Regions from separate parts of the Massilia sp. LXY-6 genome, predicted to be linked through region 1. Evidence: predicted binding sites of a transcription regulator. Region 1 holds the regulator's gene; each other region holds the start of a gene.
What was found. The regulator sigma-54, encoded in region 1, starts transcription at its own class of promoters, with help from an activator protein. The targets are predictions, from matches to a motif close to TGGCANGNAANCTGCTTT.
Positions count from the first base shown of each region.

Region 1 (2,197 bases):
TGTCCTACCTGCCGCAGGAAGCTTCGGTGTTCCGCAAGCTGACGGTGGAAGAGAACATCCGCGCCGTGCTCGAACTGCAGCGCGAGAACGGCAAGCCGTTGAGCCGCGCCCGCATCGACGAGCGCCTCGACGAACTGCTGGCCGAGCTGCAGATCGAGAAGCTGCGCGAGAACCCGGCGCTGTCGCTGTCGGGCGGCGAACGGCGCCGCGTGGAGATCGCGCGCGCGCTGGCGACCGATCCGCGCTTCGTGCTGCTGGACGAGCCGTTCGCCGGTGTCGACCCGATCGCGGTGATCGAGATCCAGCGCATCGTGCGCTTCCTGAAGGAGCGCGGCATCGGCGTCCTGATCACCGACCACAACGTGCGCGAGACGCTCGGCATCTGCGACCGCGCCTACATCATCAACCAGGGCGCGGTGCTCGCATCGGGCCGGCCCGACGATATCATCGCCAACGAATCGGTCCGCCGCGTCTACCTGGGTGAACACTTCCGGATGTAGTCATGAAACAGACGCTGCAACTCAAGACATCACAGCACCTTGCGCTGACACCGCAACTCCAGCAGTCGATCCGCCTGCTGCAGCTGTCCACTCTCGAGCTGCACCAGGAGATCGAACAGGTCCTGGGCGACAACCCGCTGCTCGAGCGCCTCGACGATCCGCTCGACCGTTCCGTGCGCCTGCTGGCGGACGGCGCGATCAACAACGGTTCGTCGACCTCCACCACGCCTGACTCGCCGCCCTCGTCCAGCCAGGGAGAGGAGGGCGGCGGCGGCGGCGGCGAAGCCGAAGGCAGCGACGGCGACAACGGCGACTCCGGCGGCGCCGAGCGCGAGATGGACTGGGGTGAGCCGGGCCGCTCCGGCAGCGGCGGCGAGGAAGAGGACGGCCGCCCGCAGCTGGAAGCCAGCCCCGTCTCGCTGCGCGAACACCTGATGGAGCAGGTGCGCCTGACCTGCATCTCGCCGCGCGACTGCGCGCTGGTCGAGATCGTTGTCGACACCCTCGACGACAACGGCTACCTCGAGGAATCGCTGGACGAACTGCACGCGCGCCTGCCGGCCGAACTGGAAATCGAGTTCGACGAAGTGCGCACCGCCCTGTCGCTGGTGCAGAGCATGGACCCGCCCGGCGTGGGTGCGCGCAGCGCCGCCGAGTGCCTGGCACTGCAGATCCGCCGCATGCCCGGCGTGCCGATGGTGACGCGGCGCATGGCGCTGACCATCGTCGAACGCTACCTGACCTGGTTCGCGCAGCGCGAATTCAACAAGCTGAAGAAGGCCCTCGACTGCGACGACGAGGACCTGCGCGAAGCCCAGGTCGTGATCCGCCGGTGCAATCCGCATCCGGGCGCGGCCTTCGCGTCCGATGTCTCCGACTTCGTGGTGCCGGACGTGATCGTGCGCCGCGCGAAGGATGGCTGGAGCGTGCAGCTGAATCCCGACGTGATGCCGCGCCTGCGCGTGAACAGCCTGTACGCCGCCTTGATGAAGCAGGGGAAATCGGAGTCGCAGCTGGCGGCGCAGCTGCAGGAAGCGAAGTGGCTCATCAAGAACATGCGCCAGCGTTTCGACACCATCCTGCGGGTGGCGCAAGCCATTGTCGAGCGCCAACGGAACTTTTTCTCCCATGGCGCGGTTGCCATGCGGCCCCTTGTTTTACGTGAGATAGCTGATACACTAGGTCTACACGAGAGCACGATTTCTCGGGTGACAACTCAAAAATACATGCTGACGCCGCACGGCATGTTTGAGTTGAAGTACTTTTTCGGGAGTCACGTCGCGACCGAGGCAGGAGGTGAAGCATCCTCGACCGCGATCCGGGCCCTCATCGTACAACTCACAGGAGCAGAAGACCCTAAAAACCCTTTATCCGATAGCAAGATCGCGGAGATGCTAGGGGAACAGGGAATGGTTATCGCACGCCGCACGGTTGCGAAGTACCGTGAGGCGCTGAAGATCCCTCCCGTCAGCCTCCGCAAATCCCTGTAGCTATTTTTAGCAGCAAGCTCTTGCAATAACGCCGTCCGGCGCGCGACCTGCGCATGCCAGGCAGCGCATCTTCAAAGGAGTGTGTATGAATCTCACTATCAGCGGACATCATCTCGATGTAACCCCAGCAATCCGAGAATACGTACAGAACAAGCTCGAACGCATCACCCGCCATTTCGATCAAGTGATCGACTCCCACGTCATCCT
Region 1 covers NZ_JBKFGF010000021.1:126,567-128,763, forward strand. The annotation lists gene lptB (LPS export ABC transporter ATP-binding protein) at 1-500, shown strand, start outside; gene ACI48D_RS10975 (RNA polymerase factor sigma-54) at 503-1,990, shown strand; gene hpf (ribosome hibernation-promoting factor, HPF/YfiA family) at 2,076-2,197, shown strand, end outside.

Region 2 (2,197 bases), on a different contig from region 1:
GCCGGACTCGGGTTATCCTTGCGCTTCCGAATACTGGAGGCGCAAATGTCCTACGAGGAACGAGACGACTACGGCATGTACAAGAACAAGCATGGCAAGGGACCGGGCCCTGAACTGATGGGCACGAACACCCTGATCGGCGACCATGTCCATAACCTGCAGAACGAACACCTGGGCGTCATCAAGGAATTCATGGTGGACATGCGCACCGGCGCCATCGCCTATGCCGTGATGTCGTCCAGCCGCTTCCTCGGGCTGGGCGAAAAGCTGTTCGCGGTGCCCTGGCAAGCCCTGGCCCTCGACCCGCAGCACAAGCGCTTCACGATGGACATCCCGAAGGAGCGCATCGACGGCGCTCCCGGTTTCGATACCGACCACTGGCCGGACATGGCCGACCTCGAATGGGTCGGCGCGGTGCATCACTACTACGGCACGCAGCCGGCATGAGCCGCCGGGCGCTGTGCGCTGTGCGCACGCACGATCCTTGCGGCCCTGCTCCCCTTCTCCATCGCGGCATCCGCGCTCGCCGCCGACAGCTGCTCCTTGCCGGCTGCGGATCCGGTATTGCGGCCGGGCGCCCGCAGGGCCCGGACCGGACCGAGGACGAGTGGATCGACTCTACTCGAAGAACGCACCCCGTCGAAGTAAGCGGACGTTGCCCTCACCAAGCGAGCCGCCACAAACCGCAGGTCCTTCGCTCGAGTACCCGGAACTGGTTTGCCGCCCGCTTCGTTGGTTGACGAGTTGTCGAAAAATCTTACATCTTAGACAATGTCAAAATAATTTTTTTCCTAAAAACAATTAGTTACATAATTGGCACAAGTTTTGCTTATTAGGAATTGAAGTTTAAAAACCTGTTAAATAACCAAAACTAGGGCCAACTATATGTACCCATCTATCCGTCGCGCTATCCCAGCAGTTGCACTGCTCCTTGCCATGCCGTTGGCAATCGCCAGTCCCGTCACGATTTTCCAGGATAATTTCGATGGCCAGAACCGCAACCTCGTTGGTAATGGCTGGACTGAAACAGAAAATCAGAACTCGAACGTCAGGATCGTTAACAATACGCTTGAACTCAAGAGCCCGAATTCCGCAGCGACTCATACTATCGATGCCTCGGGTTACCATGACGTTCAAGTCAACTTCCTGTGGTCGCCGCTGACCGCCTCCGATCAGACTGACTTTCTGAAGGTCTCGTGGAAGAAAACTTCGGACACGGTTTTCACGAACATTGCTTCCATTTCGCTGGGCGGCCCTGGTAACTTTGCCCCCGCATCGTTTAGCCTCGGCCAATTGGCAGATAACTCCATGATCGATCTTCGTTTCTGGGTAAGTGTCGACAAAACCGGCGAAGGCGCGTACATCGATTCCTTGAACGTTACTGCAGTGCCGGAACCGGGTTCCCTTGCACTCCTTGGAATTGGACTTCTGGGCGCGGCGCTTGGATTCCGACGCAACAAATCAGCTAACCGATAAGCGCTCTACGCATCGCGTTGGAATGGTCAAGGCAATGCCCCTGACATGAACAGGCCCCAAAAGTTGTCTCCAACTTTTGGGGCCTGTTAGCTTGTTCCACAAAATCGCGCAAGACAGGACAGGGACAAGGTCTCAGCTAGCTGTTGCCGCTGCGGGTTCTCGCCTTCGCGGGATCGATCCGGTTGCTTACTTCTTCGGCGCCATCAGGTCCAGCAGGATCGCGGTCTCGGCCTTGATGGTGTTGGTCACGGTTGGCTTGAAGTCCGGCGCCCATTGCGGCGAGTGGGTGCCCGGCAGCGGCTGGCCGGCCTTCTTGGCGGCGGCCAGGCGGCCCGCGTCGACCGCGCCGACGTGCAGCAGGATCGCCTTCACGCCCGGCTGCTGGCCGTACTGCGAGAAGTCTTCCGACGTCATCTTGGCCGGCATTTCCTTCACGAACTCGGGACCGACCGCGCCCTGCACGGCCTTGACCATGCGATCGACCAGCTCGGGATCGTTGTAGACCGAATCAGTGCCCGGCTTGACTTCGACCAGCGGCTCCTTCGGCGCGCCGGCGGCCAGCGCCTCGCCCTTGGCTTCGCGCGCGATGCTGGCCAGCACGCGCTGGCGCACTTCCGGCTTGAAGGTACGCACCGACAGCGACAGCTTGACCTGGTCCGGGATGATGTTGGCCTGGGTGCCGCCCTGGATGCTGCCGATGGTGATGACCACCGGGTCGAGC
Region 2 covers NZ_JBKFGF010000001.1:135,185-137,381, reverse strand. The annotation lists gene ACI48D_RS00580 (PRC-barrel domain-containing protein) at 46-447, shown strand; gene ACI48D_RS00575 (PEP-CTERM sorting domain-containing protein) at 886-1,476, shown strand; gene ACI48D_RS00570 (amidohydrolase) at 1,663-2,197, opposite strand, start outside.
Region 2: the regulator sigma-54 is predicted to act here: its motif matches at 815-832, upstream of ACI48D_RS00575 (PEP-CTERM sorting domain-containing protein).

Region 3 (2,197 bases), on a different contig from region 1:
TGCTCGATATTGCGCTGTCGTAGCTGGTTCTTGCAGAGGGCGTCCGGCAGGTCGACGAAATGCAGTACATGGTGCGCGCCCGCGGCCTCGAACAAGCTACGGAACCACTGGCGCTGGCGTGGGACGTTGCCGGGAAAGTCGAGTACCACCGAATTGCCGCGCCGGAGCAAGTCCACGATATGCGGCGCCAGGGTTTCCTTGAGTCGCGCCGCACGCTGCAGGTAATCCTCGAAGCTGTGGATGTCGGCCGGATACAGCCGCGACAGCCACGGGTCTTCGCAAATCAGCACCGCGCCCAGTTCGCCTGCCAGTTTCTTCGACAGGGTCGATTTGCCGGCGGCCATTTTCCCGCAAAAGAAATGCAGGGTTGGCGTGGAGGAATTCAGAAATGCGGGATTGCCCATTTTTCTCCCCGATCGAGGTGCTTGTTCAAGGTCGAATCAAGCTTGCGCGAGTATTGCTGGAAAGTCAACAGCCCTGATGGGGAGAAACGGATGACGTATAGTGCCGGGATGCCGAAACTGATCCTGTCCTGCGCCGTGCTGGCGCTGCTGTTCTGCCTGCTGTGCGGGCCGGTGCTCTATGTGGCCTTGCGCTTCAGGCGCAGAGGGGATGTCGCGGCATTGCGGCCGCTGCGCTCCGTCTGGCTGGCGCAGCTGGCGCTGGCCGCCGTCTTCATCTTCGTCGCCGACGATGCCCGGCTGGGCAATCCCGTCGGCGTCATGCTGGGCATCGTCATCGGCGTGAGCCTGGGCGGCGCAGCCGTGTTCGCCCTGTGGCGCCTCGTGCGGCGCCTTGCTGTTCGCTGAACCTGTGCGTTAAACCTTCTGCTCCGCCGCCAGCTTCGCTTCCAGTTCCGCCACGCGCAGTTCCAGCGCCTCGAGCTTGGCGCGGGTCTTGGCCAGCACCTGGGCCTGGATGTCGAACTCTTCGCGCGTGACCAGGTCCAGCTTCGAGAAGCCCTGGGTCATCATGGCCTTGACGTTGCGTTCGATGTCCTTGGCCGGCGAATTCTCGATCGCCTGGTTGATCCTGCCCTGCAGGTCGTTGAAGAAGTTATTCATATCCATCTCTGTCCATAGTGACCGGCGCCGCGCAATCTCGGTGCACCGCCTCGTGCGCACTCTTTTCGTGCGCGCCTCGCTGCGCTTTTCGCTGATTTAGTGCGTGCACCCAAGTGGCGCACGTCCCGCGGCGTCGTTTAAATTTTTTTCAATCCCAGAGTGGGGGCAGGCCCCGGGAATACAAGGCCAGCCGGTCCAATCCGGGGTGGCACGCATCCTGCTAAAGCAACCATACAAGATAAAAAAGCAGGAACGCGAAGTTCTGATTGTAAACCCATCAGGTCCAAAGTTCATTGATGAAGGGAGTTCGTATGAAGCGTCGAAGCAGCAAGTGGCCGCACGCCGTCGTGCTGGCAGCAGGATTGTGGAGCCTGACTACCGGGCTGGCCGGCGCACAGGAACAGGCGCCGGAGCAGAAGCCCGAGCATGAGCTGAGCTTCAATGCGGCGCTGACCAGCGACTACCGTTACCGCGGGGTGTCGCAAAGCCGTCTCGACCCGGCCCTGCAGGGCGGCGCGGACTACGTGCACAACCCGACCGGCCTGTACGTGGGGACCTGGCTCTCCACCATCAAGTGGACCAAGGACGCGGGCGGCAGCGGCAACGTCGAATGGGACATCTACGGCGGCAAGCGCGGCAACCTGAGCGCGGATGTCACCTACGACGTTGGTGGGCTGTACTACTTCTACCCGGACAACGGCCTGCACCCGAACGCCAACACCTTCGAGCTGTACGGCCAGCTGGGCTATGGCCCGGCCTACGTCAAGTACTCGCACTCGCTGACCAACCTGTTCGGCACCGCCGACAGTAAAGGCAGCGGCTACCTCGACGTCGGCGCCAACGTCGATGTCGGCAACGGCTTCACGCTGAACCTGCACGCCGGCCGCCAGAACGTGCGCCACAACGGTTCGCTGTCCTATACCGACTACAAGCTCGGCGTGACCAAGGACCTGGGCGTCTGCTCGGTGGCGCTGGCTTACGTCAAGGCGAATACCAGCAGCTACCGGAGTCCGTCCGGAGAAAACCTCGGGAAGTCCGCGGCGCTGCTGTCTGTTTCAAAAACTTTCTGAAGAGGCAATCGTATGAAAATGATCACCGCCATCATCAAACCCTTCAAGCTCGACGAGGTCCGC
Region 3 covers NZ_JBKFGF010000018.1:7,039-9,235, forward strand. The annotation lists gene ACI48D_RS08900 (AAA family ATPase) at 1-404, opposite strand, end outside; gene ACI48D_RS08905 (hypothetical protein) at 495-809, shown strand; gene ACI48D_RS08910 (accessory factor UbiK family protein) at 819-1,070, opposite strand; gene ACI48D_RS08915 (TorF family putative porin) at 1,376-2,134, shown strand; gene ACI48D_RS08920 (P-II family nitrogen regulator) at 2,147-2,197, shown strand, end outside.
Region 3: the regulator sigma-54 is predicted to act here: its motif matches at 1,271-1,288, upstream of ACI48D_RS08915 (TorF family putative porin).

Region 4 (2,197 bases), on a different contig from region 1:
GAGGGCTTCCAGGGCTTCTTCCAGCGACGAGCACACGGTCGGGATCAGCTTGTCCTCTTCCGGCGGCAGGTGGTACAGGTCCTTGGTCGCGGCTTCGCCCGGGTGGATCTTGTTCTGGATGCCGTCCAGGCCGGCCATCAGCAGCGCAGCGAAGCACAGGTAGACGTTGGCCAGCGGGTCCGGGAAGCGGGTCTCGATGCGGCGGCCTTTCGGGTTCGCCACGTGCGGGATGCGGATCGAGGCCGAACGGTTGCGGGCCGAGTAGGCCAGCTTGACCGGGGCTTCGTAGCCCGGCACCAGGCGCTTGTACGAGTTGGTGCCCGGGTTGGTGATCGCGTTCAGGGCGCGCGCGTGCTTGATGATGCCGCCGATGTAGAACAGCGCCGTTTCCGACAGGCCGGCATAGCCGTCGCCCGCGAACAGGTTCTTGCCGTCCTTCCAGATCGACTGGTGCACGTGCATGCCCGAGCCGTTGTCGCCGTTCATCGGCTTCGGCATGAAGGTGGCGGTCTTGCCGTAGCTGTGGGCGACGTTCCAGATCACGTACTTCATGTTCTGGGTCCAGTCGGCGCGCTCGACCAGGGTCGAGAACTTGGTGCCGATTTCGTTCTGGCCGGCGCCGGCCACTTCATGGTGGTGCACTTCGACCGGGATGCCCAGGGCTTCGAGGATCAGGCACATTTCCGAACGCATGTCCTGGAAGCTGTCGACCGGCGGGACCGGGAAATAGCCGCCCTTGACGGTCGGACGGTGGCCGCTGTTGCCGCCTTCGAATTCCTTGTCGGTCGACCAGGAAGCTTCTTCCGAATTGATCTTGACCATCGAGCCCGACATGTCGACTTTCCAGTTGATCGAGTCGAAGATGAAGAATTCCGGTTCCGGGCCGAAGAAGGCGGTATCGCCGATGCCCGAGGACTTCAGGTAGGCTTCGGCGCGCTTGGCGATCGAGCGCGGGTCACGGTCGTAGCCCTTGCCGTCCGACGGTTCGATCACGTCGCACTGCATGAAGACGGTGGTCTCTTCCATGAACGGATCGATGTTGGCGCTGCTCGGGTCCGGGATCAGCAGCATGTCCGATGCTTCGATGCCTTTCCAGCCGGCAATCGACGAGCCGTCGAACGCGTGGCCGGATTCGAACTTGTCTTCGTCAAAATGCGAGATGGGAACGGTCACGTGATGCTCTTTGCCGCGGGTATCGGCGAAACGCAAATCGACGAACTTGACTTCGTTTTCCTTCAGCATCTGCATTACATCTGCGGCGGTCCTTGCCATTCGTATTCTCCTGATTGAAAAAGGGGTGTCGGCGACGCCAACGGGGCGTGCGACAGGCGCATCTCAGTTAAAGCAGAAATTGTGCCAGCACTTGACCATGAGCAAATAAGCAATCTGTCCTTGGACCGCCTGCGTTTTGCCCCTTAAAATCAAGGATCCGGTGCGGTGCACAAAAGTGATGCAGCCTTGGTGCGAGCTCATCCATACGCACCAGATTGGTGCAAGTTCGGCAGTATGCACCAACTTGAAGCAGGTTGCACCATTTGTGCGAGCACGACCATCACTGAGGAAAAGACCATGAGCACAACCGACGAGATCCTGGCCGCCGCCAGGGAGCGCGCCCCCGGCCAGCCCTATGCCGGCGCCGTCACGCCGCAGGAAGCGTTCGCACTGCTGCAGGGCGATGCCCACGTCAAGCTGGTCGACGTCCGCACGAACGCGGAGCGCGACTGGATCGGCCGCCCCGCCATTCCGGAAGCCCAGCACGGCGCGGTGCAGTGGACCCTGTACCCGGGCGGCGCTCCCAACCCCGACTTCGCAACCCAGCTGCAGCGGGCCGCCGACAAGGACGACGTGCTGCTGTTCCTGTGCCGCTCCGGCGTGCGCTCGCGCCACGCGGCGCGCGTCGCGACCGAGCTCGGCTACAAGAATGCCTTCGACATCCTCGAAGGCTTCGAGGGCGACCGCGACGGCGAAGGCCACCGCAAGACCGTGGGCGGCTGGTGCAAGGCCGGCCTGCCCTGGGTCGGGGCCTGAAGATCAGCCTGCCTTGATGCCGGCGCGCACGCGCTGGCGTACGAAGTTGATGTGGCTGCGCAGGCCGTACAGCGCATCGGCATAGGACAGCGGGATCGAGATGTGGTTCACGCGCGTCTCGATGTCGTCGAGGCGGCGCAGCAGCTCGGTGCGGACCTCGTCGAGCCGT
Region 4 covers NZ_JBKFGF010000009.1:276,494-278,690, forward strand. The annotation lists gene glnA (type I glutamate--ammonia ligase) at 1-1,272, opposite strand, end outside; gene ACI48D_RS05565 (rhodanese-like domain-containing protein) at 1,570-2,028, shown strand; gene ACI48D_RS05570 (TAXI family TRAP transporter solute-binding subunit) at 2,032-2,197, opposite strand, start outside.
Region 4: the regulator sigma-54 is predicted to act here: its motif matches at 1,342-1,359, upstream of glnA (type I glutamate--ammonia ligase).